One region of the Bacillus sp. AMCV2 genome, then DNA from elsewhere that is predicted to be linked to it. Evidence: predicted binding sites of a transcription regulator. Region 1 holds the regulator's gene; the other holds the start of a gene.
The links. The regulator Rex, encoded in region 1, represses fermentation and respiration genes when NADH is low (regulators of the CRP and FNR family bind a similar motif). The targets are predictions, from matches to a motif close to TTGTGAAATATTTCACAA.
Positions count from the first base shown of each region.

Region 2: AC0OMA_RS19045 (nitrate reductase subunit alpha) is a predicted target of Rex. The motif match lies at 7,778-7,795, and genes of this name have one in related genera.

Region 1 is NZ_JBVYIB010000002.1:650,188-665,254, reverse strand. Features, by position in the region: gene gutR (glucitol operon transcriptional regulator GutR) at 1-1,537, shown strand, start outside; gene AC0OMA_RS03555 (alpha/beta hydrolase) at 1,651-2,646, opposite strand; gene groL (chaperonin GroEL) at 3,346-4,977, opposite strand; gene groES (co-chaperone GroES) at 5,024-5,308, opposite strand; gene AC0OMA_RS03540 (CPBP family intramembrane glutamic endopeptidase) at 5,547-6,281, shown strand; gene AC0OMA_RS03535 (YdiK family protein) at 6,278-6,469, shown strand; gene tatC (twin-arginine translocase subunit TatC) at 6,507-7,271, opposite strand; gene tatAY (sec-independent protein translocase protein TatAY) at 7,278-7,451, opposite strand; gene AC0OMA_RS03520 (redox-sensing transcriptional repressor Rex) at 7,473-8,120, opposite strand; gene moaC (cyclic pyranopterin monophosphate synthase MoaC) at 8,117-8,629, opposite strand; gene AC0OMA_RS03510 (ABC-F family ATP-binding cassette domain-containing protein) at 8,755-10,683, shown strand; gene tsaD (tRNA (adenosine(37)-N6)-threonylcarbamoyltransferase complex transferase subunit TsaD) at 10,914-11,954, opposite strand; gene rimI (ribosomal protein S18-alanine N-acetyltransferase) at 11,947-12,402, opposite strand; gene tsaB (tRNA (adenosine(37)-N6)-threonylcarbamoyltransferase complex dimerization subunit type 1 TsaB) at 12,412-13,101, opposite strand; gene tsaE (tRNA (adenosine(37)-N6)-threonylcarbamoyltransferase complex ATPase subunit type 1 TsaE) at 13,082-13,558, opposite strand; gene thiL (thiamine-phosphate kinase) at 13,573-14,550, opposite strand; tRNA gene AC0OMA_RS03480 (tRNA-Asp) at 14,731-14,807, opposite strand; tRNA gene AC0OMA_RS03475 (tRNA-Met) at 14,868-14,944, opposite strand; rRNA gene rrf (5S ribosomal RNA) at 14,959-15,067, opposite strand, start outside.
Region 2 is NZ_JBVYIB010000002.1:3,682,227-3,697,293, forward strand. Features, by position in the region: gene cls (cardiolipin synthase) at 1-799, opposite strand, end outside; partial or broken gene AC0OMA_RS19025 (YitT family protein) at 929-1,134, opposite strand; gene narI (respiratory nitrate reductase subunit gamma) at 1,326-1,997, opposite strand; gene narJ (nitrate reductase molybdenum cofactor assembly chaperone) at 1,994-2,548, opposite strand; gene narH (nitrate reductase subunit beta) at 2,574-4,037, opposite strand; gene AC0OMA_RS19045 (nitrate reductase subunit alpha) at 4,027-7,713, opposite strand; gene arfM (Crp/Fnr family transcriptional regulator ArfM) at 7,930-8,406, opposite strand; gene AC0OMA_RS19055 (YwiC-like family protein) at 8,550-9,269, shown strand; gene fnr (fumarate/nitrate reduction transcriptional regulator Fnr) at 9,302-10,018, opposite strand; gene narK (nitrate transporter NarK) at 10,117-11,304, opposite strand; gene argS (arginine--tRNA ligase) at 11,439-13,109, opposite strand; gene AC0OMA_RS19075 (YwiB family protein) at 13,106-13,534, opposite strand; gene sboA (subtilosin A) at 13,847-13,978, shown strand; gene sboX (bacteriocin-like protein SboX) at 13,935-14,087, shown strand; gene albA (subtilosin maturase AlbA) at 14,112-15,067, shown strand, end outside.

The DNA of each region.
Region 1 (15,067 bases):
AAAGCAAACTTATCGGGAAAGCTTCGGAGAAATGACAGCTATTCAGCTGAGCGGCCTTGACCAAACAGATGCCTTGGATTTTTTTCAGCAAGAAGTGCACCGATGCTTACAAACATGCAACATTCAAAATAAACGGGAAAAGCTGGAGCAGCTGTTACATCTATCATCTGACCTGAAAAACGAATTCATTTCAGCGACTGCCGGAAACCCGAAAGCCATGGCACTCAGCATTGCCTATATGTCAGACGATGACATCCCCGCTCAGCAGCTGATTCATGAGCTTGGAAAAGCAGGCTACTCACTGCTGGAATTGTTTGAATTCCTCTTTGGCCGCACCTGGGATAGATGCAATGAAGATACGCGAAAGCTATGGCAGACGCTTTGCTTTTTCAGCAAGCAGCCTGATGAAAAAAGCCTGGCGGCAGCAGCCGGATTAGACGCCCGCCGTTTTCATTACGCTATGGAACAAATGCGGTCATATGCGCTGATTCAGCCGGAACGAAGCCAAGGCAGGATACAATACTTAGCGCACCAAACCGTTGTCGCTTACGGAGAACAGCACTTGTCCGAACAGCACGAATATGAAAAAGAAGCCCGCAATCGCTGGGCGCACTATTATGTTGATTATGCCGAAACCCATTTAAAGCGGGAACAGCCCAACTCTATCTATTGGAGCTACCTGCTGGGACGGAACTTAGATCAAATGAAACAAGAATGGCCAAACATCTTAAAGGTCATCCAATGGGCAAGTGAAACTGAACAAAAAGAAATCCTAATCGAACTCATCACCCGCATTAGCCATTTTCTAAGCAGAATCAACCTGCCCTTGCGAATCGAATACGGACGCAAAGCCGCCGACGCCGCCCATCAATTAGGCCAACACACACGAGAAGCGTACTTCCGAATCGACACAGCAGGCTGGGCTCTGATGGAAGTCAATGATTTAGACAGGGCCTTACAGCAAATTGAATCCGGGCTGAGGATTCTGGAACAATCAGACGCTCACGATGCCTATGATCTAAAGGTTTGGGGACACGCACTCAAAGCAAGGCTTTTTTTAAAAGACGGGCAACAGGAAAAAGCAGAGACCATTTTAAACGAAATCGAAAATCAACCGATTTCCCCTACCATTCAACACAGAGTTCTATTGGTTCGCGGTGACTTAAGCTTTGCGAGAGGTCATCATGAAGAAGCCATTCAATTATACGAAGCGGCAAATGAAATCAGCTCCACGTACGGCGGCGAAAAAACGATAGAAGCCTATTTCAATCTAGGTGTCGCTTACGTGAAATGTGGTCAATTTGAGAAAGCGGAAGAAGCCTTTGAGCAAATGCTCTATGACAAACATAACGCCAATCAGGTTGAGTTGATCTATTATTTTTACGGGATGGCGCAGCTGTTGTACCGTAAAGGAGAGAAAACGAAAGCGATAGAATCTAATCAAAAGGCGATTCGTTTGATTGATTCGTGGGAGCCTGCGATTGGGATTCGGGGAGAGGTGGAAGAACTGGCAATGGTGATTAAAGAAAACGACTAGTACGCATAATAGTTCTGTCAGCAATCTCACTCAGTTTCTTTATTATAAATAGGAAAGGCCAACTGAAGTTGCAGTTGGCCTTTCGTTTCTTATTAAGGTCTACAAATTAAGGTCTACAAATGTACTGAACCAGGTTTTCTCGTATTTATCCTTTCTCTTATAAAGGAAAGCGTATCATTTGCCAGCTTTTTGCGACAAAGAACAATACCGGAATGACCACAATTGTAGACATATCTTGTGGGTTTCCCCCAGCTTTCCCATAAATAATCTGCATCTTTTAAGTCAATATACTGATCATGTTTAGCAGAAATCAGCAGAATGTTATCTTTATTAACTTTCGGCAAGGCTTGACTAGGATCTGTGATATTCCAATATTTTGTTAAATCTTCATAGGTCACACCATTTTGTTCTAATTCTTCTCTTATGAATTTACCTGGGATCGTGTTCCATATTGAATAAGAAAGGCGATTGGCATAAAAGATTGATACCACTACATCAATTTGGGATTCTAGGGTTGCAATTAGATTAGTAACCCATCCCCCTAAGCTTACCCCCCCTATGATAACAGGGCCTTTTTTATTTGCTTTTATCCAGTGAATTAATGCCCGTAAATCGACAATGGCCTGTCTTGTCGACTCAATTGTACGATCAATATTTGCACTAATCATCAACTCGCCACTATACAGTGAATTTTCTGGTTCTCTTTCAAAATGGTATGGAAGAGAATAATAATACATATTCCAGCCTAAATCGTTCATTATACGTTTATGAAATATTTTTTTGATTCTATCGAACGAATCCATGCGCCAGCCGTGTACAAAGATGACATTGGGTTGATCTATATCATTTTTATTTAAAAAAACCTCCCCTTTTAAAGTATCATTAACAGGATTCCCTGTTTGAATTAAGGATTCATAACGAAATGTTCCAACCCTATAATTTTTTTTAGATTCATTCAAGTCCATTGAAACATCAGCTATATTTGCACTGTAAAATTCCTCTCTATCATCGATATCGGCTGCAATAGCAGCAGAAAAATGTTTATCTTTGCTTCTTTTTCTGTGTAAATCATATAAAGCCAAGCGATCTATCATTTCTGAAAAATGCACTATTAAGTCCTCCTTGGTAATCATAAAAAACTAATATTAGATTTAATAATTGGAATGTCGGTCTCCATAGAGTAGGGATGAATATTATCAAGATGTTGGTGGAAGAACCTAACTACAGCGCCAGTGAATTTTTGAGAATCAGATTATTCTGCCGTTCTATATATTTAACATACATCGTCTTAGTAGCTAAAAAGCAGCACAAATAGAAAATTTAAAAGGATTTCTCTTTGACAGTGTTTTGCTTTTAGAAACGTCTAAGAGTGTTGGTGACACTATTTATTTAGATAACTGGGGCTTTTTTGTCTTATGAGAGGATACCATCTCCTGTCTGCATTAGGGAGAGAAGTAACAGAGGTTTGGACGAATAATTTTTAAACCCTTTTTATAATCATAACAGAAATGCAGTTTACTGAAGTTACAGTAAGCCGTTTGTCAAAGAAGACGTACACAGGAATCTGAGCCGGTAGAATTTTGTATTTTGGTCAATTGAATAATTCATATCGGGATTATCAAAACTATTGAAAATCGATATAGAACAGTGCTGAAAAAATCAAACTACGAAAGACAGAAAAAAAGAAGCCTCTCACAAGCTCGGTGAACTCATGAGAAGCCTCGAAAATTTATAAATGGATCAATAGGGCATCAAAAATGAGGTCCATTGCCGACAAACCTTTGTAAATCAAGGTTTTTTTGTCGGTTTTACATCATACCGCCCATACCGCCCATGCCGCCCATGTCAGGCATTCCGCCGCCAGCGTTTTCTTCTGGCTTGTCAGCGACAACGGCTTCAGTTGTTAAGAACATTGCAGCTACAGACGCAGCGTTTTGAAGAGCTGAGCGTGTAACTTTTGTTGGGTCAACGATACCTTTTTCGATCATGTTTACCCATTCGCCAGTTGCAGCGTTGAAGCCTACGCCGATTTCTTCGTTTTTGAGGCGTTCAACGATGACAGATCCTTCAAGACCCGCATTGTGTGCGATTTGACGGATTGGCTCTTCAAGCGCGCGAAGCACGATGTTGATACCTGTTTGAGCATCGCCTTCAGCTTCAACTGCAGCGACTTTGTTATATACGTTGACAAGCGCTGTACCACCACCGGATACGATGCCTTCTTCAACAGCTGCGCGAGTTGAGTTCAGGGCGTCTTCGATGCGAAGTTTACGCTCTTTCAGCTCAGTTTCAGTCGCAGCGCCGACTTTGATGACAGCTACGCCGCCAGCAAGTTTTGCAAGACGCTCTTGTAATTTTTCTCTGTCGAATTCAGAAGTTGTTTCTTCCACTTGAGCGCGGATTTGAGTCACGCGGGCAGAAATTTTGTCTGTTTCGCCAGCGCCTTCAACGATTGTTGTGTTTTCTTTAGTAACGACAACTTTAGAAGCGCGTCCCAATTGAGCGATTTGAGTAGATTTCAGGTCAAGGCCAAGATCTTCTGTGATGACTTCTCCGCCAGTAAGGACAGCGATGTCTTCAAGCATTGCTTTACGGCGGTCACCGAAGCCAGGAGCTTTAACAGCAACTGCGTTGAATGTGCCGCGAAGTTTGTTCACAACAAGTGTTGCAAGTGCTTCGCCTTCAACGTCTTCAGCGATCAGAAGCAATGGTTTGCCTTGCTGAACAACCTGCTCAAGCACAGGAAGGATTTCTTGAATGTTTGTGATTTTTTTGTCTGTGATTAAGATGTAAGGATTGTCAAGAACCGCTTCCATCTTATCAGAGTCAGTTACCATGTAAGGAGACGCATATCCGCGGTCGAATTGCATACCTTCAACAACTTCAAGCTCAGTTGTGAAGCCTTTAGACTCTTCGATTGTGATAACGCCGTCGTTTCCTACGCGCTCCATTGCTTCAGCGATAAGGCTTCCGACTTCCTCATCAGCAGCAGAGATCGCAGCAACCTGAGCGATAGACTCTTTGCCTTCGATTGGCTTAGAAATTTCTTTTAAGTTTTCGATCGCAACCGCTACAGCTTGTTCCATCCCTTTACGCACGCCTACAGGGTTAGCGCCTGCTGTTACGTTTTTAAGGCCTTCACGGATCATTGCTTGCGCAAGAACTGTCGCAGTTGTTGTACCGTCACCGGCAACGTCGTTTGTTTTGCTGGCTACTTCAGCAACAAGCTTCGCACCCATGTTTTCAAACGCGTCTTCGAGTTCAATTTCTTTAGCGATTGTTACACCGTCATTTGTGATTAACGGAGAACCAAATTTTTTCTCTAGAACCACGTTGCGTCCTTTTGGTCCTAAAGTTACTTTAACAGCATCAGCAAGTGCATCGACACCGCGAAGCATTGCGCGGCGAGCTTCTTCACTAAACTTAATTTCTTTTGCCATGTTTACAAGACCTCCTCAAATGTTTTAAGTATTGTTTATTTAAGAATTAGCCGATAACAGCTAAAATGTCGCTTTCACGTAAGATTAAGTATTCAGTACCTTCATATTTCACTTCAGTACCTGCGTATTTTGAGAAGATAATGCGGTCGCCCTCTTTTACTTCTAAAGCAACGCGCTCTCCGCTTTCTAACACGCGACCTGAACCAGCTGCCACGATTTTGCCTTCTTGCGGTTTTTCTTTTGCAGAATCCGGCAACACAATTCCGCTGGCAGTTTTTTCTTCAGATTCTACGAGTTCAATGACAACGCGATCACCTAATGGCTTTAACAATGTAATAACCTCCTCAATAGTATGAATATGTAATTTTAGCACTCAGCACTAAAGAGTGCTAACACAATTCTTATAATAAAGAATCTCCCTTCCAATTTCAAGTGATAAGATAAAAAATTTTTCACGCTTACATCATTCTTTTCCGCTCCCTTTTCCGTTAGCTTTTTCACCCCCGTACCGATTATGTTACAATAGCTGTAGATGAACGAAACCCACTTAACAAAGGAGTACATACCATTTGAGAAAACAGTATTGGTTTATTATTTTGACATATATCATCATGCAGTTTTCCGCATTAATCGCGATTCCCTTGTTATTTAAATTCGGTTATGCCGGAGGACAGCCTACAAATGAAAATATGCTGCATGCACAAGGATTATGGTCCGTCATCAGCTTTATCGCCTGTCTCCTTATTGTTCTGCTCATTCTGAGAACCGTTCCGAAAGAAACGCTGCGAAACGGACAGAAGGACTCAATCGGACTTTCTATCCTTTGGGCGATAGCCGGTTTTTTCATTGCCCTTTTCTCTCAAGGAATAGCAGGCTCTATTGAATATTATGTTTTTGGCATCGGAAGAGAATCAGAAAATACACAAGCGATTCTGGATGTCATTCAGGCAGTCCCGCTCATGATTATCGTTTCTTCCATCGTCGGGCCTATATTAGAAGAAATCATCTTCAGAAAAATCATTTTCGGCGCGCTGTACGAAAAAACGAATTTCTTTTTTGCAGGACTGATCAGCTCGGTTATCTTCGGTATTGTTCACGCTGATTTGAAGCATCTCCTTCTATATACAGCAATGGGCTTTACATTTGCATTTTTATATGCGAGAACAAAACGGATATGGGTGCCGATTTTCGCCCATTTAATGATGAATACATTCGTCGTCATCATGCAGCTTGAGCCTGTTCGGAATTACCTTGAACAGCTGAGCACACAAATGCAATTGATTATTGGAGGATTATTTTTATGAGAAACCCGGTAGTTTGGGGAATGATCTACTTTGCCGTAGGGTGCATCTTTACTTATCTTGCCGCAAGCTCGCCAGGCAGCATGTGGTCATTTTACTCCATCCTGCTGATGGTGTTCGCCGCTTACAACATCAGCATTTCTTTTAAGATGTTCGCCTTTTCATTTAAAATCAAAAAGAACCAAAAATAAAGAAAATCCATTTCTCGCATGAGAAATGGATTTTTTATTATTGCCCAGAAGACACGTCCCGATCGGCTGCACTGCTTTTCTGTGCTTTCCGATAAGCGGCCTTCGATATAAGGATACTGATTTCATATAAAATCAAAAGCGGGACTGTGACCATCATATGGGACAGAAGCTCAGGCGGTGTAATCAGGGCTGCGATCACCAGCAGCGTAAAATACGCATACTTTCTGATTTTCGCCAAGAACATCGGTGTCACAATTCCGAGCCTGGTCAAAAACATGAGGATGACCGGCATTTGAAACAGCAGTCCAAACGGAATCGTCAGCTGCAGAAGAAAATGAAAATATTCATTAATTCCGATCACCTGATTGACATTCAAGTCCTGAGAGATCCGCTTCATAAAATCAACAACAAAAGGAAATAAAATATAATATGAAAAAGATAAGCCCGCTAAAAACAGCAAAATAGAGATCGGAATGTAGCTGAGCGTTACTTTGCGCTCTTTCTCATAGAGACCCGGGCTCACAAAAGCCCAAAGCTGATAAAGAATAACCGGCGAGGTCAGGACTATGCCGATGATAAACGCAAACTGCATAAACACATAAAGCGGGTCTGTCAGGTTAAACGCGTTAAGCGTAAGCTGCTTCGCTTCATCTGTTTCTTGCAGATACACAATAATCGGCTTTGCTAAAAAAAATCCAGCAATAAAGAAAACGACAAACGCCAGCGCTACAATCAGCAACCGTTTTCGAAGCTCAGCAATATGCTCCAGCAGCGACATTTGATTCACTTTCATTCGTGTCATCCTAACTTACTGATCTTCTTTCTTTTTTTCCTCTTCATCACTCGTTAATCCTTTAGTAGCGTTTTTGAATTCACGAAGTGTGTCTCCCGCTGCTTTCCCCAATTCAGGCAGCTTTTTGGGACCGAAGATAATCAGAGCAACGATTGCGATAACAGCAAGGCTTCCAGGACCGATCGGCATATTTGGGCTCCTCCTTTCCCTCTATTCGATTTCCTCTAAAACTGAGTAATGCTTCAAAAAATAAACCAGTGACTGAAGCTCAACTGCTAAATCTATATGATGAATTCGAATGTGTTCCGGCACATTCAAACGGGCCGGCGTAAAATTAAGGATTCCCTTGATTCCTAATGCGACCAATCTGTCTGTAATGGATTGAGCGGCAACTGCTGGCACTGTAAGAATGGCAACTGATTCATCTTTTACGTGTTGTTCAAGGTCATCAAGGTTATAGACGGGCACGCCGCCTACCTCAGTTCCTATTTTACTCTCATTTATATCAAAAGCCATAGAAATTTTTGTGTTATTATTTTTTGTGAAATTATAGTGAAGAAATGCCGTTCCCAAGTTCCCGACACCAATCAAGATGACGTCTGTCATCTCGTCCTGATCAAGCGTTTTTCGGAAAAAAGACAGCAAATAATCCACATTATATCCGTATCCTTTTTTGCCAAGAGCTCCAAAATAGGAAAAATCCCTCCGAATCGTGGCAGAATCAACCTTTACGGCATCACTGAGTTCAGCGGATGATACACGCTGTTTTCCAGACGCATGCAGATTCTTTAAAAAGCGATAGTAAAGCGGCAGCCGTTTCGCCGTCGCCTGCGGAATTTTTGATTGATCCTTATTCATTTTTGGTCCTCCAAATTATACTCGGATAGTTCTCTTTTAAAGTCACCGTTTTTCCCGCCTGTCTTCTCCAGCAAGAAAGTAGGGCCGATGACCATCCCCTTATCAAGGGCCTTGCACATATCGTAAACGGTAAGAGCGCACACCGATGCAGAAGTGAGCGCTTCCATTTCCACACCTGTACTCCCTTTCGTTTTGACCTGTGCTTTTATATGAAGTATAACTTCTGCTTCTTTTATTTTCCAGTCAAACGATATATCTACCCCGCTCAATGAAAGCGGATGGCACATCGGAATGATATTCGACGTTTGCTTTGCGGCCATAATGCCTGCCACCTGTGCGACAGCCAGTACATCTCCTTTGCCGATATCGTGACTCTGTATTTTCTCGTACACCTCATTCTTCATGTGTACGCTTGAAACAGCCGCCGCAGTACGGACAGTCGAAGATTTTTCGCTGATATCCACCATCTGGGCTCTGCCCTGTTCATTAAAATGAGAAAATCCATTCATACTAAAACGCTCCTTAAACAGATCATACACTATTTTCTTCTCTATGTCTTATATGGCCAATGTATTGTTTGCTGACTTCTGGTTCATAAGCTACACTTAACTTATTATAGCAGAGGTGAAATAATATGATGATCTTACAAATTAATCAGCTGTCCAAATCGTTTGGTGCTGATACTATTTTAAACAATATAAAGCTGGAAGTCAGAAATCGTGATCGCATCGCCATTGTAGGAAGAAATGGCGCCGGAAAATCCACGCTCCTTAAAATTATCGCAGGCCAGCTTTCGTATGAAAAGGGCGAAATTATTAAACCGAAAGATATTACAATGGGATATCTCGCCCAGCATACTGGCTTGGATTCTAAGCTTACCATAAAAGAAGAGCTGCTGACTGTTTTTGACCACTTAAAAGCAATGGAAAAGGAAATGCGGGCTATGGAAGAAAAAATGGCGGCAGCTGACCCGGGTGAATTAGAAAGCATCATGAAAACCTACGACCGCCTTCAGCAGGAATTCAAAGATAAAGGCGGCTATCAATATGAAGCGGATGTAAGATCTGTGCTGCATGGTCTCGGCTTCAGCCATTTTGACGATTCTACACAGGTTCAAAGCCTCAGCGGAGGCCAGAAAACAAGACTGGCTTTAGGTAAGCTTCTGTTAACACAGCCTGATTTGCTCATTCTCGATGAGCCGACAAACCATCTGGATATTGATACGCTTACCTGGCTTGAGCATTATTTACAAGGCTATTCAGGCGCCATCCTCATCGTTTCGCATGACCGCTACTTTTTGGACAAAGTGGTAAACCAGGTATACGAGGTATCAAGAGCAGAAAGCAAAAAGTATCACGGCAACTACAGCGCTTATCTCGACCAAAAAGCCGCGCAGTATGAAAAAGATCTTAAAATGTATGAAAAGCAGCAGGACGAGATTGCAAAGCTGCAGGACTTCGTAGACCGAAATCTGGCGAGAGCCTCTACCACCAAAAGGGCGCAAAGCCGCAGAAAGCAGCTTGAGCGAATGGAAGTCATGTCAAAACCGCTTGGCGATGAAAAATCCGCAAACTTTCATTTTGATATTACAAAACAGAGCGGAAATGAAGTCCTTCGTGTTCAGGATCTCACAATCAGCTATGAAAACCAGCCGCCGCTTTTAACAGAAGTGTCATTCATGCTCACAAGAGGAGAAAGCGCAGCGCTTGTCGGTCCTAACGGCATTGGTAAATCGACATTGCTGAAAACATTAATAGACACCCTAAAACCAGATCAAGGAACGATCTCATACGGCTCAAATGTCAGTGTCGGCTATTATGATCAGGAACAGGCTGAGTTGACTTCCTCTAAACGTGTCCTTGATGAGCTGTGGGACGAGTACCCCGGGCTTCCAGAAAAAGAAATCAGAACGTGTCTCGGAAATTTCTTATTCTCCGGAGATGATGTGCTGAAACCAGTTCATTCACTGAGCGGAGGCGAAAAAGCAAGATTGGCTCTAGCTAAGCTGATGCTTCAAAAAGCCAACTTTCTCATCCTTGATGAACCGACGAACCATCTGGATTTAGACAGCAAAGAAGTTCTCGAAAACGCGCTGATTGATTATCCAGGCACACTGTTATTTGTCTCACATGACAGATATTTTATTAACAGAATCGCCACAAGAGTATTGGAGCTTTCTTCAAGCCATATAGAGGAGTATCTGGGAGATTACGATTATTATACAGAGAAAAAAACAGAGCAGCTTGAATTGGAGAAAATAAATCAGCAAGAGGAAACTGAAAAAACGCCAGCTACAGTGAAATCTGACTCCAAACGTTCCTACGAGGAAGAAAAAGAATGGAAAAAGAAAGAGCGCCAACGACTCCGTCGGATTGAAGAAATTGAAACCACTGTTCAAACCATTGAAGAGAACATCAGCCGCAATGATGAATTACTATGTGACCCTGAAGTCTATCAGGACCATGAAAAAGTACAAGCTATCCATGCAGACAATGAGAAGCTTAATCAGGAGCTGGAATCTCTTTTGTCCGAATGGGAAGAACTATCCACAGAAGAAGATTAAAAAAGTCAAGCACCTCTTTTTAGAGGTGCTTTTTATCCACAGAACATACCCTAATAAGCAAAACAAAGTAAGCGCTTTATACACAATATCCACAAAATATTCTGAATTTATCCACTTTATTAACAGCGACTTCAGCCCTTTATCCATCTATATCTCTATAATTACTCACAGACATGTGGATAAATTGTGAATTATCTGTTAATAACAAACAGATAAAAAGTCTCACGCTATTATCTCGTGAGACTTTGATAAGAAGTCAATTCGAGGCCGGGCTGGCCATTCATATCATATGCACCGCGAATTCCCTTTTCAAAAGCAATTGTACCAGCAGCAGCAATCATCGCAGCATTATCCGTGCATAAAGCTAATGGAGGAATGACAAGCGTAATCCCTTCATGCTGGGCAAATTCCTTTTCTAATGCAGCTCTGAGGCCTCTGTTTGCAGCTACTCCTCCGGCTAAAAGGACCTGTTTGACATCATATTCCTTTGCCGCGCGCGCCGTTTTGGTTACCAAGACATCGATCACACTATTTTGGAAACTGGCAGACAAATCTTCCGGAGCAATCTCTTGCCCTTTTTGGGATGCATTATGAAGCGTATTGATCACCGCAGACTTCAATCCGCTAAAGCTGAAGTTGTAAGAGCCTTCTTCAAGCCATGCGCGAGGAAGCGGAATATTGTCATTCCCTTTTTCAGCTAGCTTGTCAATTTGCGGTCCACCCGGATATGGCAATCCCATCGTCCGCGCCACTTTGTCGTAAGCTTCTCCTGCCGCATCATCAAGGGTTTCCCCAATGACTTCAAATGATCCATGTTCCTTCATATAAACCAGTTCTGTATGGCCTCCTGAAACGACCAATGCCAGTGCCGGGAACACGATGTCTTCTACAAGACGGTTCGCGTATATATGACCGGCTATATGATGAACGCCTACTAACGGAATGTTATGTGCAAAGCTCAATGCTTTAGCGGCATTCACTCCAATAAGAAGCGCCCCCACCAGTCCCGGACCTTCTGTTACTGCAATCGCATCAATATCACTATACGTCATGCCAGCTTTGCGAAACGCCTCTTCTATAACCAAAGTGATTTGTTCAACATGATGTCTTGAAGCAATTTCCGGCACAACGCCTCCGAAGCGCTTATGGCTTTCAATTTGAGAGGCTACTACGTTTGAAATGATCTCTCTCCCGTTTTTCACAATAGCTGCAGCAGTCTCATCACAGCTTGTTTCAATTCCTAATACGTACATGTCTTTTTGCTCACTCATTTATCGTCACCCACATAATTAACGCATCTTCCCCGTTATCAGTATAATAGTTCTTTCTTATTCCGCCGGGCTGCATCCCGAATTTCTTATATAAGCCTTGAGCAGGATGATTCGAAACCCTCACTTCAAGCGAAAGCCGCCTTGCGTCTTTTTCTTTGCACAGTTCAACAGCTGAGCGAAAAAGCGTTTCTCCTAAAGACTGGCCGCGATACTCTGGTTTTATCGCTATATTTGTAATTTGGGCATCATCCATCACAATCCAAATCCCGCAATACCCAGCAACATGGCCGTCCTTTTCAATCACGAGATAATGAGCATATGGATTTTCCAGCAGCTCATGATAAAACGAATCCTTCGTCCAAGGAGACGTAAAGGAGGATGCTTCGATTTCGTATACGTGATCTATATCTTCAAGCCGCATATTTCTGACCGCTGCTTTTGTTTTCATCCTATCACCCTACTTTTGACTTTCAATCCATTTCGCTTCAGCTTCTGCCAGCCGCAAGTAATCCGGGACAAGCCCATGAACATCAGCTGCTTCCTTTTCCTTCCCGAGAAAAGCCAATTCTGAAGGACGCGGGTTATGCTGAGCAGCAGTTCCAATGAATCCTTTTGTTCTAAGAACATCCTTTATCATTTGCTTGTGAATAGAAGTGTCGTGACCTAAAAACAAAACAGGACAATCCTTTTCTTTTAGCATCTCCAGCCAATCTGCCAGCATCACATTTTGATCTGGAGCAACTTGCTCTAAAAGCCCATTTTTATATTGATACAGACCTGTGTACACCTGTCCCCGTCTAGCATCAAAGATTGGGCTGATCAGACCGTCAAAATGCCGGCCATTTGCCGCAAGCGTCTCAAGACTTGATACAGCACTTATTGGAATGTCTAAAGACCAGGCAAGTGTTTTGGCCAACGTCACACCTATTCTTACTCCTGTGTATGAACCTGGGCCTTTTGCAACGACAATTTTAGAAAGGTCCTGCGGTGCCATATCACAATCATTCAGCAATGAATGAACAGCAGGCATCGCTCTTACAGAGTGGTTCTTTTTCAAATATGTAATGTATTCTGCTATAACAGTGTCTTCTCGAAGCAGCGCAATGCCCAATGTATAATTTGATGTATCAATTGCTAATATTGTCATGTCTACTTAACTCCTCACAAAGCATTTCATACCGATTCCCGACAGCAGTAAAGGTAATTTCCCGCTCATCATCACCAGCTCTTTTGATGACAATTTGCAGTCGCTCCTGCGGCAGCTGTTCTTCAATTAAATGAGCCCATTCAACGAGACAGACACCTTGTCCGTGAAAATATTCATCAAGTCCCAAATCTTCACTTTCATCTTCCATTCTATACACATCCATATGATAAAGAGGAAGTACGCCATCGTTATATTCTTTTATAATTGTAAAAGTCGGACTGTTTACAACACGTGTAATTCCCAGCCCTTCTGCAAAACCTTTCGTAAAAGTCGTTTTTCCAGCACCTAAATCGCCCTCTAATGTCAGGACGTCTCCCGGTTTAGCAAACGATGCCGTCAGCTTGGCAATTGCTTTTGTTTCTTCTGGATTTACAGTTCTCCATTTTAATTGCTTCACACGAGTCACCCGTCTTATTTAAAATGATTATATCCCTTTTTCTCTAAGATCATTGATGTTTGATCTGTTTTTAGGATCACTTTAGATTTTGTTTTTTCCCTGACATGGCCAATCTTTGTAATGGGAAGTTGACGTGCTACGCACTGCTGCTTCAACACTTCCCACTCCTCTTTTGAAACCGTCCCTGTCAGCTCAAAATCCTCACCGCCAAACAAAGCCCATTCTTTCCAGTTAGGATGAAGCTTAGGTAAATCAGAATGAATTGGAAGCATGCTTTCAACAATTTCAATTGAAACACAGCTGGCTTCTGCAATCTCGTTCAGTTCACTAGCCAATCCGTCACTAACATCATTTAAAGCTGCCCGTTTAAAACTCGAGCATAATCTGCCGACGCTTACTCTTGGCTCAGGCCGTTTATGCCTGTGGATAAAGTAATCCGTTTCCACAGATGAGTTTTGAGGATTAGTTTCTTCCAGCAATAAAGAAAGCCCTGCTGCAGAAGAACCGATTTCACCGGTTACAAACACAATATCATTCGGTTTTGCCAAGCTGCGCAAACAGGCCTGTCCCTTTTCAATTTCACCGATCACAGTGACTGTAACGACTAATTTGTCAGCGGTAGAAACTGTATCGCCGCCAATCAGATCCATATGATATAGTTTCGCCAGTTCATTCATTCCTTCATACATCGCCTTGATTTCAGATTCAGTCCATTTTGAAGGTACCGCAAGTGATACCAGATAAAACTTCGGAATGCCTCCCATCGCGGCAATATCACTTATATTAACGGCTAACGCCTTGTACCCGATATCTTCAGGTGAGGAATAGTGTAATTTGAAGTGCACGTCTTCTACCATAGTATCAACACAAACAATTTCCTGAACGCCGTGTTTCGCAGTGTAGAGCGCTGCATCATCACCTATTCCTACATCAACGGAAGAATGGTGAATGGTCCGCGGAGTAATGCTATGTATCAAATCAAATTCATCCATGAACCAAAATCTCCTTTCAACCCTGCTTATGCCTATATGTGCTCTTCCTAGTTTATCGAATTTTGCTGAATTATCCAAGATGTTCCCGATATAAAGAAAGCTTGGCTATGACACCAAGCAGAAGATACAGTAAAAGAAAACACAAAAAAAACGAAAACATGATCGTTTCGTTTACATTAATGGCGGTCCGGACGGGACTCGAACCCGCGACCTCCTGCGTGACAGGCAGGCATTCTAACCAACTGAACTACCGGACCATATTTGTATAAGATTATTTTGGTTGTACCCTTAGGGCACTCCTTATTTAATCATATATTTGGTTGCGGGGGCAGGATTTGAACCTGCGACCTTCGGGTTATGAGCCCGACGAGCTACCGAACTGCTCCACCCCGCGATGATAAAAGTAATGCTTGGCGGCGTCCTACTCTCACAGGGGGAAACCCCCGACTACCATCGGCGCTGAAGAGCTTAACTTCCGTGTTCGGCATGGGAACGGGTGTGACCTCTTCGCTATCGC
Region 2 (15,067 bases), 3.0 Mb from region 1:
TGCTGATATATTCCTTCCCAACATTTAATCCGCCCACAAAACCGGTTTTCCCATCGATGATCACGATTTTCCGGTGATTTCTGAAATTCAGCTTCTGGTTGAAAAACCCGTATTTCAGCGGAGAAAACGGTACGATGTCCACCCCCGCTTGTTTCATTCTCATAATATCTCTTCTTGCCAGCTTAATGCTTCCTGCCGCATCGTATAAAAACCTCACCTCGACACCCTGGCGCGCTTTCTCCATCATAATGTCCATCATGCCGCGTCCGAGCATGTCTGATTTAAACATGTAGTATTCAATATGTATGTAAGATTCCGCTTTTCTCATTGCTTTGAAAATGTCCGGGAAGGTTTCTTCGCCGTTTTTCAGCACTTTGATGTTGCTTTTCGTATTGATATTCATATGGGCAGCCCTGATGGAATATGTAAAGAACCTCTCTTGGTTGTCCTTAAGCCCTGTCACTTCGGGCGTTTCCTCCTTGTCAAACAGCTTCCTGAGCTTTTCCCTGTTGTACATTCGTTTTGTCTTAAATAGCTTTCCCTTTACATAAAGCTGTCCCGAAAACAGATAAAACACGTAGCCGACGATTGGAAAAAAGACAAGAATATGGATCCATAGCAGCGTGTGCTGCGAGGTGCGGTTTTCAAGAATTAATGAATAGATGCTGAACAAAATAATGCTTATATAGCAAAGCAATCCTCCGTAAAACTCAAGCCTGGAAACCGGAAAAAACCAAATGACATATGCCCCGATGAGCATCATATATAAAAAGAAAAATTCCAGTCTCCTTTTCAGCATCCTGATTCTCTCCAATCTGATTCAATTACCTCTGTATTACCTCTTTTTTCTAATCGATAAACCTTGTAAGTAAAAAACCTCTCCGCCAAGGAGGAGAAGTTTAGAGAAAACTAACTGTCACGGAATTCATCCGCATCGTTTCTGCAGAAATAAAGCAAGACTATTGGCAACGCCGAGTGACAACATGAGCGGCAGGCCGAACCCGCTCAGCACTCCGGCAAGCGCCGAAAAAGAGGCGGCGCTGTGACTGCAAATACGGTGGATAGAGTGAATTTGATACCCATTCTGATGAGAGAAAATATATAAAACGGGATATTGATCAGAAAGAAAGGAATGAAACAAGTTAGTCAGGCTGAGTCATAATCTGGCTGTTCCCCGGTTTAAAATGAGTAAAATCCGTTTCATTCTTGATGTTATTTCCAAATACAAACACAACAGGATTCCCGGCCGCCCAGCCATTACCTTGGCAGAAGATATCTTATGTTTTCATCAAGATAAAAAAATCCCCCTCTTGCAAGGGGGATTTTCACGAGCGTTTTCGATATACAACGTAGCTGCGGGTCAGATACTTGAGCGGCAGACTGAACACATGAACCAATCTCGTAAACGGCCACAGGATAAAAACGACGTATCCTATCACAATATGAAACTTAAACCATAGCGGGACACTCTCCATCAACGAGGGGTCAGGCCGGAACAAAGCGATTTCCCTGAACCAGGGCCCGACTGTGGTCCGGTAATCAAATCCTTTCGAATCAATGTTGAGAAACGTGGCCGCAACGCCTGACAGCATCATGAACAGCAGCAGGAGGAGCGTAAGGATATCGGATGGCGAGCTCGTTTTGCGGATCCTTTTGTCAAACAGCCTTCTGTACGTCAGGATGACAAGTCCGGTACATGCCGCAATGCCCGCCGGCAAGCCAGCGCCAATCGCCATTTTGTGATACATATGCTCTGAAATGCCAAGGGAAGCATACACGCCTTCCGGGATCAGAATCCCCATGACATGCCCGCCGACAACGCACAGCAGTCCCCAGTGAAAAAGTGTGCTGCCCGCCGCAAGTTTTTTCTTTTCTAACATCTCGCTTGATTTCGCCGTCCAGCCAAATTGGTCATGCTGGTAGCGGTAAATATGGCCGCCGATAAAGATTGTCAATACAATGTATGGCATCACGCCCCAGAGGATCTGCCCGCTCATGCCTGAACAGCCCCTTCAACGCTTTCACGTACGCCGATGTTTTCAAGCGCGGCCAGCAGCACGTGCAGCAGTTCAGCGTATATACTGTCATTTTTTTCGAGACGGGATGCCAGCTCCCTCACATTGGACAGATATTTCTCAAACACGCTTCTCGCTGCTTCAATTTCTGCAGCCGCAGCAAATTCTAGCATCAGCGGCAGATAATCAGGCAGCTCTTTCTCTGTCGGCAGGAAACCGGATTGCTCGTATGTGTTTTTTAAATGCAGCAATTCAACGCCGCGTTCCCTTTGCTCGCCCGAGTTAAAGTAGGTGACATACATATTTGTTTTTTTCCCAAAGTCGAATGTATAGACATAGTGTTCAATCAGCGCTTCCGGTGAAAAGCTAGCTGACGCCTCGAAAAAGTGCAGCAGCTTCTCCCGGATTTGCCGGTTGCTGATTTCATGGATAAGAGCCTTCCAATCGGGAATCTCAGCTCTCCACTCTTCATCCGGATAAGAGAGAAGAGAGGAAAGAGCGGAGAACGTCATTTGCCGGTCTGTGGTGTTCATCTTGTTACACCTCATTTATCAAAAGTTAGAAACAGGAGCCGGGGCCGCCTGAAAATGATAAGCCGCAGCTCCCTTGTTCAGCATATAAATCTGAAACTTCTTCTCGATGACTGCTCGGTATCACAAAGCGGTCATCATATTTGGCAATCGCAAGCAGCCGATACATATCTTCAATTTGCTGTTCTGTTAAGCCGACACTGGAGATCAGTTCCGGGTCGATTGATTTATTCGTCTGGATCGCTCTCATATACTGGCGCATGACAGACATTTTCTTTAACGTTGACCGAATATGATCCGTATCACCGGCTGTTAACAGCTGCGCCAAATAATCTATCGGGATTCTCATTTGGTCGATAGCCGGAAAAATATCTTCTGCGGATTGCCGGCTGCCTTTTCCTTCAAAGAGATTCATAATCGGACTGAGCGGCGGAATGTACCACACCATTGGCAGCGTGCGGTACTCAGGATGAAGCGGCAGCGCAATCTTCCAGTCAATGATCATTTTATAGATCGGCGATTGCTGCGCAGCCTCTATCCATTCAGCCGGAATGCCTTGTTCTTTTGCCAGTTTGGCAACCTCAGGATCATTTGGATCAAGAAAAACGTCCAATTGGGAATGGTAAAGATCCTTTTCATTTTCAACAGATGCCGCTTCCTCCACTTTGTCCGCGTCATACAGCATGACGCCGAGGTAGCGGATTCTGCCAACACACGTCTCAGAGCAGATGGTCGGCAGTCCCGCCTCCAAACGCGGAAAGCAGAGTGTGCATTTTTCCGCTTTGTTTGTTTGCCAGTTAAAATAGACTTTTTTATAAGGACAGGATGAGACGCAATATCTCCATGAACGGCATGCGTTCTGATCCACAAGCACAATGCCGTCCTCCTCGCGTTTGTACATGGCGCCGGATGGACAGGATGAGACGCACGCCGGGTTGATGCAGTGCTCGCAAATACGGGGCAAATACATCATAAAGACCTCATCGAATTCTGTTTTGATCGATTCCTCCATCTTTTGTACGTTGGGATCTTCAAGTCCCGTTATGTGGCCGCCCGCGAGATCATCCTCCCAGTTCGGTCCCCATTCGATATTCATGAAATCCCCCGTCAAGGACGATTTCGGGCGTGCTACTGGCTGGTGTTTTTTCTGCGGGCTGTTCGTTAATGTTTCATAATCATAGTTCCAGGGCTCATAGTAATCATCAATCGACGGCTGATTCGGATTATAGAAAAGGCCTGCAAGCCGGTTGGTTTTCGAGCCCGATTTCAGCTCGAGCTTTCCTTTTTTCAATGTCCAGCCGCCTTTATATTTGTCCTGGTCCTCCCATTGCTTCGGGTAGCCGATGCCCGGCTTTGTTTCTACATTATTGAAGTACATATATTCCGCACCGGAACGGTTTGTCCACGTGTTTTTGCAGGTGACGCTGCACGTGTGGCAGCCGATGCATTTATCCAAGTTCATGACCATACCGATTTGCGCTTTAATCTTCAAGCCAATCGACCTCCTTCAGCTTGCGGATGACGACGTTCAGGTCGCGCTGATTCCCCGTTGGACCGTAATAATTAAAGCCGTAGCTGAGCTGGGCGTAGCCCCCGATCATCTGTGTCGGCTTGACGTGTATCCTTGTCGGGCTGTTATGGGTGCCTCCGCGGTTATTCGTCAGCTTTGTGCCGGGCACGTTGATGTGGCGGTCTTGGGCATGGTGCATAAACGCCATTCCTTTAGGAATCCGATGAGACAAAACGGCTCTCGCGACGACAACACCGTTTCGGTTAAAGCATTCAATCCAATCGTTGTCTTTGATATCCGTGTCCTCTGCATCATCTTTATTCATCCACACGGTCGGCCCGCCGCGGAACAGCGTCAGCATCGGCAGAGAATCAAAATACATGCTGTGGACAGACCATTTATTATGCGGCGTCAAATAATTGAGGACGATTTCTTTTCCCTCTTGATCAGGCCGCTTGCTCAGAAACGGGCGATGCTGGAGGATCGGTTTGAATGTCGCCATCGTTTCACCGAATTCCATCATCAGTTCATGATCGACATAATAGGATTGTCTGCCTGTCAGCGTCCGCCACGGAATTAATTTTTCAACATTCGTTGTAAACGGCGAATACCTGCGCCCTCCTTTTTCAGATCCGGAAAACGCTGGAGACGTGATCACCGTTTTCGGCTGGGCTGTAATTTGTTCGAACGTAAAGCATTCTTCCTCGCGTTCTTCCGCCAGGTCTTTCAGCTTCAGGTTCGTGATGTTTTCAAGTGATTCCCATGCTTTTACTGCGACCTTTCCATTCGAAGTGGATGATAGGGTTAAAATCGCTTCTGCTGCCTGCTTTGCTTCACTTATATTTGGACAACCCTTTGCGACACTGTCCGAGGTGATTTCTCCCAATCTCTGTTTGAGTGATTCATATTCATCGGCTATTGACCAGCTCATCCCTTTTGTTCCGCTCGGCTTTAAAGCAACGTTCGGACCAAGTGCAGTCATTTTATGAAAAATGTGTTTGTAATCCCGTTCAACGACTTGGATGTTCGGCATCGTTTTTCCCGGAATGGCTTCACATTCGCCTTTGCTCCAGTCATTGATTTTGCCGAATGGCTGGGCCAATTCCTGCATGGTGTCATGGAGGAGCGGCGTCGCAACCACTTCTTTCACCGGCTCCATATCGACTTCTTCTGCCAGATCGGAAACGGCTTTTGACAGCGCCTTGAAAATATCCCAGTCTGACTTCGATTCCCACGGAGCCGAGATCGCAGGAGCAAATGGATGAATGAACGGATGCATATCTGTGCTGCTGAGATCGTGTTTTTCATACCATGTCGCCGCCGGCAGCACGATATCGGAATACAGCGCCGTACCGGCCATTCGGAAGTCAAGATTGATTAACAAGTCGAGCTTTCCTTCCGGCGCCTGCTCCCGCCATTTGATTTCTTCAGGGCGGATGCTGTCGCTATCGTCATTCATTAAACCGTTCGTCGTCCCCAGCAAATGCTTGAGAAAATATTCATGCCCTTTTCCTGAGCTTGAGATCAGATTTGCCCGCCATACGAAGAGATTTCTTGGGAAATTCACTTCATTATCAGGATCTTCAATCGCGAATTTCAGTTTTTTCTCTTGGAGCTGTGAGGCCACGTACGCACCTACGTCTTCGGGTGTTGCTGCCCCTGCTTTTTCAGCTTCTTTATACAGATCGATGCCATTTTGATTGAAAGTCGGGTAAGACGGAAGCCATCCCAGCCGCGCGGCCAGCACATTGTAATCAGCGTGGTGCTTGTAGCGGGATGACGCAGCAATCGGTGATGCCAAATCACTGATCGGCTGGTCCTCATAACGCCACTGATCTGTCGCAAAGTAGAAAAATGAGGTGCCGTTTTGCAGCTTGGGCACGCCCTCCCAGTCCTTTGCAGTTGCAATCGTCTGCCACCCTTCAGCAGGTCGGAGCTTTTCCTGCCCCACGTAATGGGCCCAGCCTCCGCCGTTTACGCCTTGGGCGCCTACAAGTAAAACAAGATTTAACACCGCTCGGTAGATCGTGTCGGAGTTGAACCAGTGGTTAATGCCGGCCCCTACGATAATCATGGACCGGCCGTCTGTATCGATCGCATTTTGGGCAAACTCTCTGGCAATCTTAACGACAGCTTCTTTTTTGATTCCTGTCATTTGTTCCTGCCAAGCAGGCGTAAACGGCTCAGGATCATCATAGGAGACAGCCGATCGTTTACCGATGCCCCGGTTCACGCCGTAGTTAGCCAGTATCAAGTCAAACACGGTCGTGATGTACGTTTCTTCGCCGTTCAGGTTCATTTTTTTAATAGGAAGATCCCGCTCGAGCACTTTGTTTCCGTCATTTGAAAAATACGGGATGCGCACCGTGCCGATTTCGTCCTCTATTCCCAGCACAGAGAGACGGGGTTCAATCGGTTCCCCGGTTTCTTCATCAATCATGTGCAGGTTCCATTTCTGCTGCCCGTCCCAGCGCGATCCCATTGTCCCTTGGGGTATGGCAAATGAACTTGTTTGTTCATCCCAAACCGCAGGCTTCCACTGATCATGCTTTGTCTGCCGCCCGATGTCCTTCGCATGCAGAAACCGTCCCGCTGTGTATACGCCATTTTCTTTTGACAGGGTGACGAGAAATGGAAAATCAGTGTATTGCTTCGCGTACTCAATAAAACGTTCAGTTTCTTGGTTCACGTAAAATTCCTGCAGAATGACATGACCCATCGCCATCGCAAGCGCCCCGTCAGTCCCTTGGCGAATACTCAGCCAGTCATCCGCGAACTTTGAGGATTCCGCAAAATCCGGACTGATCGAAATGACCTTAGCGCCTTTATAGCGGGCCTCCGCCAAAAAATGCGCGTCAGGCGTTCTCGTTAACGGAACGTTGGAGCCCCATGTGATGATATAGCCGGAATTGTACCAATCACTGCTTTCCGGAACGTCCGTCTGGTCACCCCAAATTTGCGGGGATGCCGGAGGAAGATCCGCATACCAGTCATAAAAACTGAGCATAGGGCCTCCGATTAACGACATAAACCGAGAGCCTGATGCATGGCTGATCATGGACATGGCCGGAATCGGAGAAAAACCGACGTTTCGGTCAGGCCCGTATTTCATCACTGTATACAGCAGAGAGGCTGAAATCAGCTTCAGCACCTCCGGCCATTCAGCGCGCACAAAACCGCCTTTCCCTCTCGCCTGTTTATAGGACTTCGCTTTTTCAGGGTTTTCGACGATCGATTTCCAGGCTTCCAATGGATTTTGATGTTCTTGCAGTGCTTCCCGCCACAAATTGATCAGCACACCGCGCACGTATGGATATTTCACACGGAGCGGGCTGTAGATATACCATGAAAAACTGGCCCCCCGCGGACAGCCTCTCGGTTCGAAATCAGGCATATCCGGGCCTGTTGAAGGATAATTCAAGTTTTGTCCTTCCCACGTGACAATTCCATTTTTCACATAAATATTCCAGCTGCAGGAACCCGTGCAGTTGACGCCGTGGGTGGAGCGAACGACTTTGTCGTACTGCCATCTGTTTCTGTATACATTCTCCCAATCGCGATCTTCGCGGGTGGTTTGGCTATGTTTATTTGAATGGTGTTCGATAGGAGAGAAATAATTCAATCTCCTAAACAACGGACTCATTTTCTTTTTCTTCATGAGAGTTCACTCCTTCCGAGTCAGGTGATGCTAAGTTCACTATAAACAGGGACAGCGTGTTTCCTTGTGAACTATGTCACACACTCTGCTTTTTTCACAAAACGTTCACACAAAGGAGAAGGAAGGATTTTCACAGGATGTGAGGAAGGCTGCGTTCAGGAGGACACTTGGGTCATTAGCCGCCTTTCATTCAAAGATCAAAAAAACCGGCTCTATTTAAGAACCGGGCTCAGCGTTTTCATCCTGTGATGTATGCAGATACCGCAAAAATAATTGATAGGAACAAAAAACATTTTGCTGAAGCATAGCCAAAAAGTTCATTTGCAGCTGCGGATGATAAGACATCATTTTCTTAAATATGTAATATGGGATGTTGAGAATCAGAATGTCTGAAGTGGCATTGACTGAGATAAAGGGCGATAAATAAAGCCCGCCTTTTTCATCAATCGGAAACACATCGCCTTTTTCCCACAGCGCAACGGTTTTCGATCCTTCAGGGAGCCTCGTGTCCATGAAACGGACACTGCCTTTTAATACAATATAAACAGATTGAGAATGAAGAAAAGATGGAGACTGATCACATGAGCCGCGGATAAACGTGCCGTTTTTCAGCAAGGTTTCGACAATGGATAGAGGCACTTCATTAAACATAGGAAGTTGTTTCAGAAATAATAAATAGTCACACTGATTCATAGGAAAACCTCCTGTGCTAAGGATAGCTTTAGTGTAGCTCGATCGAGCCTGTACAGCAGTGATGTATTTCACAGCCTGTATGATGAATGTCACTTATCAGGAGGGTGACTGCATTTATAATGAAAGAAAAAAGGAGGATTTCGATGAAGGCGCTGATTCCGAAGCAGCACGGCGCGTGGGCGATGCTGCTGCTTCCATTTTTACTCGGCATGGTCAAGGGAGGCCCCGTTATTTGGCATATTCCGCTCTTCCTTGGTTGGCTTTTCCTATACTTAGCGGTTTATCCCGTTACGCTTGCCTTAAAAAAGAAACAAAGCAAACCATATCAAAAGTGGATGTGTTATTACGGTTTTCCCGCCTGCTGCTTTTTGATGATCTCGGTCTTTCATAAGCCGCCTCTCATCTGGGTGGGCGTTTCTTTACTGCCGCTGTTTTTCATACATATGTATTTTGCCCGCCGAAAAAACGAACGGGCCCTATTGAATGATGTTGCAGGTGTCTTGTTCTTTTGTTCGGGCGGGTTTGCGAGCTGCTGGCTGGGGATGGGAACCCTCGACGGCTGGGCTTGGTTTATTTTCTTGCAGTCTGCTTTATTTTTTATCGGGAGTTCCTTTTATGTGAAATCGGTGATTCGTGAAAGAAAAAACAGGGCATTTGCATACTGGTCATGGGGATATCACCTGCTGCTCCCCTTTTTATCCGCTCTTTTCGGAGCAGGATGGGCGTTTCTCGCTTTTATCCCGAGCAGCTTGCGGGCATGGTTTTTTCATGGAAGGGATTGGCCCGTAAAAACGATTGGCATTCTGGAAATCGTGAATGCCTGCTTCTTTCTTGCCGTCATGTGCCTGTTTATCACAAGGTGAAAAAAACAAGGACACCGCTGTCCTTGTTTTTTTCAGTCAATATTGCAAATCTCCAGCGGGCAATTTTCACACTCAATCTCACATCGTAAATAGTCCCGCTTGTGCAAAATAATTTTTCCGGATTCGTCTATCGAAATAACCCCTTTTTTACGGAGATCTCCGAGCATACGATTGACGCTTTCCCGTGCAGCCGCGCAAAACTTTGCCAAATCCTGATTTGTCAGGACAATGTTAATCAGAATGCCGTCGCTTCGCTCCACTCCGTAGCTGTTTGATAAACGGATAAGGGTGGAATAGAGCGCCCCCTTTTTGCCATGAAGAAGCAGATCCCTGATTTTGGACTGAATCTTCCGGAGGTGCGTGCTCATCCATTTCATGAACTCAAATGTCAAAGCGCCGTTTTGGATTAATTCTTTTTCCAGCTTATTTTTATTAATGACGAGCACCTCGCCATCCTCTAGCACTTTTGCACTGAGCATATACCTCGGTTCTTCAGTGAAAAGTGTTAATTCTCCGACGATATCATGCTTTTGGCAGATTCTAAGCGTCAGGTCTTTTCCGTCAGATGTCAGCTTGCCGATTTCAATAAGTCCTGATTGAATCAGATAAAGCTCTTCTGCATCCATTCCTTCTCGAAACAAATACGTGTGTTTTTCCATTTTTCTTTTCGTGCTGATCGATTCCAGCAATTCATGCAGATCGCTGGATATAAGATCACTATCAGATGGTCGAACAGAGAGAAAATTCATGAGCTCACCTCGAAGAAAGTCACGTTGTGTGTTTATTGTAACGTGAATTGATTTGTACCCATCGAGAAAAAACTAACAATCTTGTGAATGCCCCAGTGTTAGTTGATGCTCTGGCTGTTTCTCTCCGTGTGTGTTTTCATTCTTTCCTGCCAATACATCCATATGACAAGGACAAAGCTGGCTAATGCCACCTCTGAAAGCGCCATAAACCCGATCGCGTACTGGCCTGTTGCCTGAAATACACTCGCCAATATGAGCGGAGGAAAAAAGCCGCCTAATCCGCCCATGGCAGACACAATCCCATTGGCAATCCCCGCTTGCTTCGAAAAATAGAAAGGCACCAGTTTAAAAACAGTCCCGTTTCCTATGCCTGAGCAGACAGCCACGGTTAATGATCCAAACGTATAAAGGCCAATTGTCGGCGAGAACGATAGGATAATGCCTGATAATGTAAGCCCGGCAAAAACAAACATCAAGATGCGGAGCGGGCTCATTTTATCAGCCAGGAATCCGCCCGCAGGCCTGAGCAGCGTAGAAACCGCAATAAAGCCAGCCGTCCGCAAGCCGGCATCTGCAGGATTCAGCCCAAAATGCTCCACCAGAAAGTTCGGCAGATAGATAGTGAAGGCGACAAAAGCGCCAAACGTAATAAAATAAAACAGGCTCAGAAACCATAGCACATGATTTCGGTAAACGGCTTTGATTTGAGTCTTAACAGAAACTTTGACCTTCTTCTCATGCCTGTCGCCAAACAAAACGTGCAGTAAGGCAAAGACAGCCAGCAAAACCAGATACAGCTGCACGGTTGATTTCCACCCGACGGCTTGAGCGATAACCGGCGCTGCAAATGTCGTAACGGCTGTCCCGATATTTCCTGCACCGTAAATCCCATTGACGACACCGTGCTTTTCTTTCGGATAATATTTCGGGAGGGAGGTCACTCCAATGGAAAACACCGCTCCCCCGATCCCTAAGAAAAAGCCGCCCGCGATTAAATCAAACAGAGAATCCGCGATACTGATCCAAAATACAGGAAATAAAAGCAGGATGAAGCTGATCATAAACATCAGCCGCGCGCCAAACCTGTTCGTTAAATACCCTAAAGGAATGCGGAGAAGCGACCCGAGGATCACAGGAATCGCCGTCACCAAAGAAATCTCACCCTTGCTTAAATGAATATCTAATGTGATTTGGGAAATGAGTGATGAAATCAGCACCCAAACCATAAACCCTGCCACCAAGCTTAATGACTGTAACGATAATTGAATGTGTTGACGGTTGATCATTTGGCTTGCCCCTTTCAATGATTCAATAATCAGTCTTATCATACAAAAACCCGGCAACCAGGATTGTGAATTACATCACACGTTTTTCTCATAAAAAAGGACAAAGCCCGAAGACTTTGTCCTTTTGATCGTGATTACATTTTTTCCGGAGCCGATACGCCGATCAGCTGAAGCGCATTGTTCAGCGTAATTTGCGTTGCCTTCATTAAAGCCAGGCGCGCGCGGCTTTTCTCTTCATTTTCAGGGTCGATGACTTTCTCTGCGTTGTAGAAGCTGTGCAGAGCAGAAGCCAGATCATAAATATAGTTTGTGACACGGTGCGGAATTCGTTTTTCCGCTGCTTCCGCCACTGCCTCTGGGAAGCCGCCGATCGTTTTCAGCAGATCGTATTCTTTTTCTGATTGAATATGGCTGAAATCAAGATCTGCCGCCGGTTTAAGTCCCTGCTCTTCCCCTTGGCGAAGCATGCTGCAAATACGGGCATGCGCGTATTGTGCATAATACACAGGGTTTTCGTTAGATGTTGATACAGCAAGATCTAAGTCAAAATCCATATGGGTGTCCGCACTTCGCATCGCGAAGAAGTAACGCACGGCATCCAAGCCGACTTCTTCAATCAGGTCGCGCATCGTTACCGCTTTACCCGTCCGTTTGCTCATTTTCATTTTCTCGCCGTTTTTGTAAAGGTGAACGAGCTGAATGATTTCTACTTCAAGCGTTCCTTTTTCATAGCCCAGCGCTTCAATTGCCGCTTTCATACGCGGGATGTAGCCGTGGTGATCGGCGCCCCAAACGTTGATCAGCTTATCAAAGCCGCGGTCAAGCTTGTCCTTATGATACGCGATATCAGGAAGCAGGTACGTGTACGTGCCGTCCTTCTTGATCAATACGCGGTCTTTATCATCGCCGAACGTCGTGGAGCGGGAACGAGTCGCGCCGTCTTCTTCATAGACATGGCCTTTTTCGCGGAGCGCTTCAAGCGCCTTGTCGATTTTTCCATTTTGGTACAGTGAAGTTTCTGAATACCACACATCAAACGGCACACGGAAGTTTTCCAAGTCCTTGCGAAGCTTTTCCAGCTCGTATTTCAGGCCGTATTCACGGAAAAACGCGAGGCGTTCACTTTCCTCTTCGTTAACGAAACGATCACCGTATTCCTCAGCGAGACGCTTTCCGATCGCAATGATATCCTCGCCGCGGTAGCCATCCTCCGGCATCGGTTTTTCCAATCCGAGTGCTTCAAAGTAACGGACTTCAACAGAAAGCGCCAGATTGTTGATTTGGTTTCCCGCATCGTTAATGTAGTATTCGCGGCTTACATCGTAACCCGCTTTTGAAAGCACGTTGCACAAGGAATCGCCGACAGCCGCCCCGCGCGCATGCCCGAGGTGAAGGTCTCCCGTCGGATTCGCTGATACGAATTCTACCTGAACTCGTTCACCGTTTCCGATGTTCGTTTCCCCGTATGCTTCCCCCGCTTCCAGTACAGACGGAATCAGCTTTGTTAAATATTGATTGTTCATATAGAAATTGATAAAACCCGGGCCGGCGATATCCAGTTTTTCAATCGAAGCCTTTCCTTTATCAAAATGAGCGACAATCTCTTCAGCGATTTGACGCGGCGCTTTTTTTGCCACTCTTGCCAGCTGCATCGCCATATTCGTTGAGTAGTCGCCGTGTGTTTTATCTTTCGGTGTTTCTAAAACAACATTAGGAATCTGGCTTTCTTCAGCCAGTCCCGCTTTCAGAACGGACGCTTTGATTTCTTCTTTCAGCACGTCCTTCATTTGTTCCGCAATGTTCATGCGTGAGTTCCTCCCTCATACGTGATCGTCATATTATGTAAATGCTCCTGCTCGTCTCCGACATGCATGTCATATGCGATGCTGATACGGCCTTTTTCTTCATCGAGATCAGATTGAATCGATTTTGTGCTTGTTTTCAGCTCAAGCTCACCAAATGACATTTTATATTTAGCAATTGTGGAGGCTCCCGTTACGAAACGCTGATTCATTTTGACAGCGCCTGACCTCATGACCAGGACTTCGCCTTCGCTTACTTTCACAATCGTTTTGACTTTGCCTAAGTCGTGTTCTTCATAATAAGATAGATACACTTTATTTTGTTTTACATAGTAAAATCCGGTGGTGCGGAATTCGATGACTTCTTGGTTTCCGTCATCCTCGATCACAGACTTCACATGGAGTGTTATCGGTGTCTCTTGCTTCATTCTGACACGTCCTTTTCATCATTCCACTTTGACTTGAATAGTATAATCATTCGGTTTGTAAACTTCAACTGCTTCTATCTTACCATCATTGCTCATCAGATTTGAAGATAAACCTCATAAAAAGCATTTCCTTATATAGAAGAGAAAATCATATCACTAATTACCTTTAGGAAATGTTACATTTTTCCGAAATCTATCATTTCCTTTTCACATTTTTTTCAAATTATATGTATTGAATTAGTAATTTGATAGTTTTAAGATAAAAGTACAACATAGATCTGCTAGAAAAACAAAAAAAGGGAGGATTCAATTATGAAAAAAGCTGTCATTGTAGAAAACAAAGGTTGTGCAACATGCTCGATCGGAGCCGCTTGTCTAGTGGACGGTCCTATCCCTGATTTTGAAATTGCCGGTGCAACAGGTCTATTCGGTCTATGGGGGTAAGGATCTCCCAAAAGGGCATAGTCATTCTACTATGCCCTTTTTAAGTAAATTACAATTTTTAACTAAAATCTACCTCTTGGATATACATACACAACCGTTTTTCATTTGAATCATATGTATAGGGGATGGTATTTTGTTTATAGAGCAGATGTTTCCATTTATTAATGAAAGTGTAAGAGTTCACCAGCTTCCTGAGGGCGGCGTGTTAGAAATCGACTACTTGCGCGATAATGTCTCCATTTCTGACTTTGAGTATTTGGATCTCAACAAAACGGCTTACGAGCTCTGCATGCGCATGGATGGCCAAAAAACAGCTGAGCAGATTTTAGCTGAGCAATGTGCAGTGTATGATGAATCACCGGAAGACCATAAAGATTGGTATTACGACATGCTCAACATGCTCCAGAACAAGCAGGTTATTCAGCTTGGAAACCGGGCAAGCCGCCATACAATCACCACGAGCGGAAGCAATGAATTTCCGATGCCCCTGCACGCCACCTTTGAACTGACGCACCGCTGTAATTTGAAATGCGCCCACTGTTATTTGGAAAGCTCACCTGAAGCGCTCGGCACCGTGTCGATTGAGCAATTCAAAAAAACGGCTGATATGCTGTTTGATAACGGTGTATTGACATGCGAAATCACGGGCGGGGAAATTTTTGTCCATCCAAATGCCAATGAGATTCTTGACTATGTGTGTAAAAAGTTCAAAAAAGTCGCTGTCTTAACAAACGGAACACTCATGCGAAAAGAGAGCCTGGAGCTTTTGAAGACTTACAAGCAAAAAATCATCGTCGGCATTTCTCTTGATAGTGTCAATTCCGAGGTCCATGACTCCTTTAGAGGGAGAAAAGGCTCTTTTGCCCAAACTTGTAAAACGATAAAATTGTTGAGTGACCACGGTATATTTGTCAGAGTCGCCATGTCTGTCTTCGAAAAAAACATGTGGGAAATCCACGATATGGCCCAAAAGGTTCGGGATCTCGGGGCGAAGGCGTTTTCTTACAATTGGGTTGACGATTTCGGAAGAGGCAGGGATATTGTCCATCCAACGAAAGACGCCGAGCAGCACCGCAAGTTTATGGAATA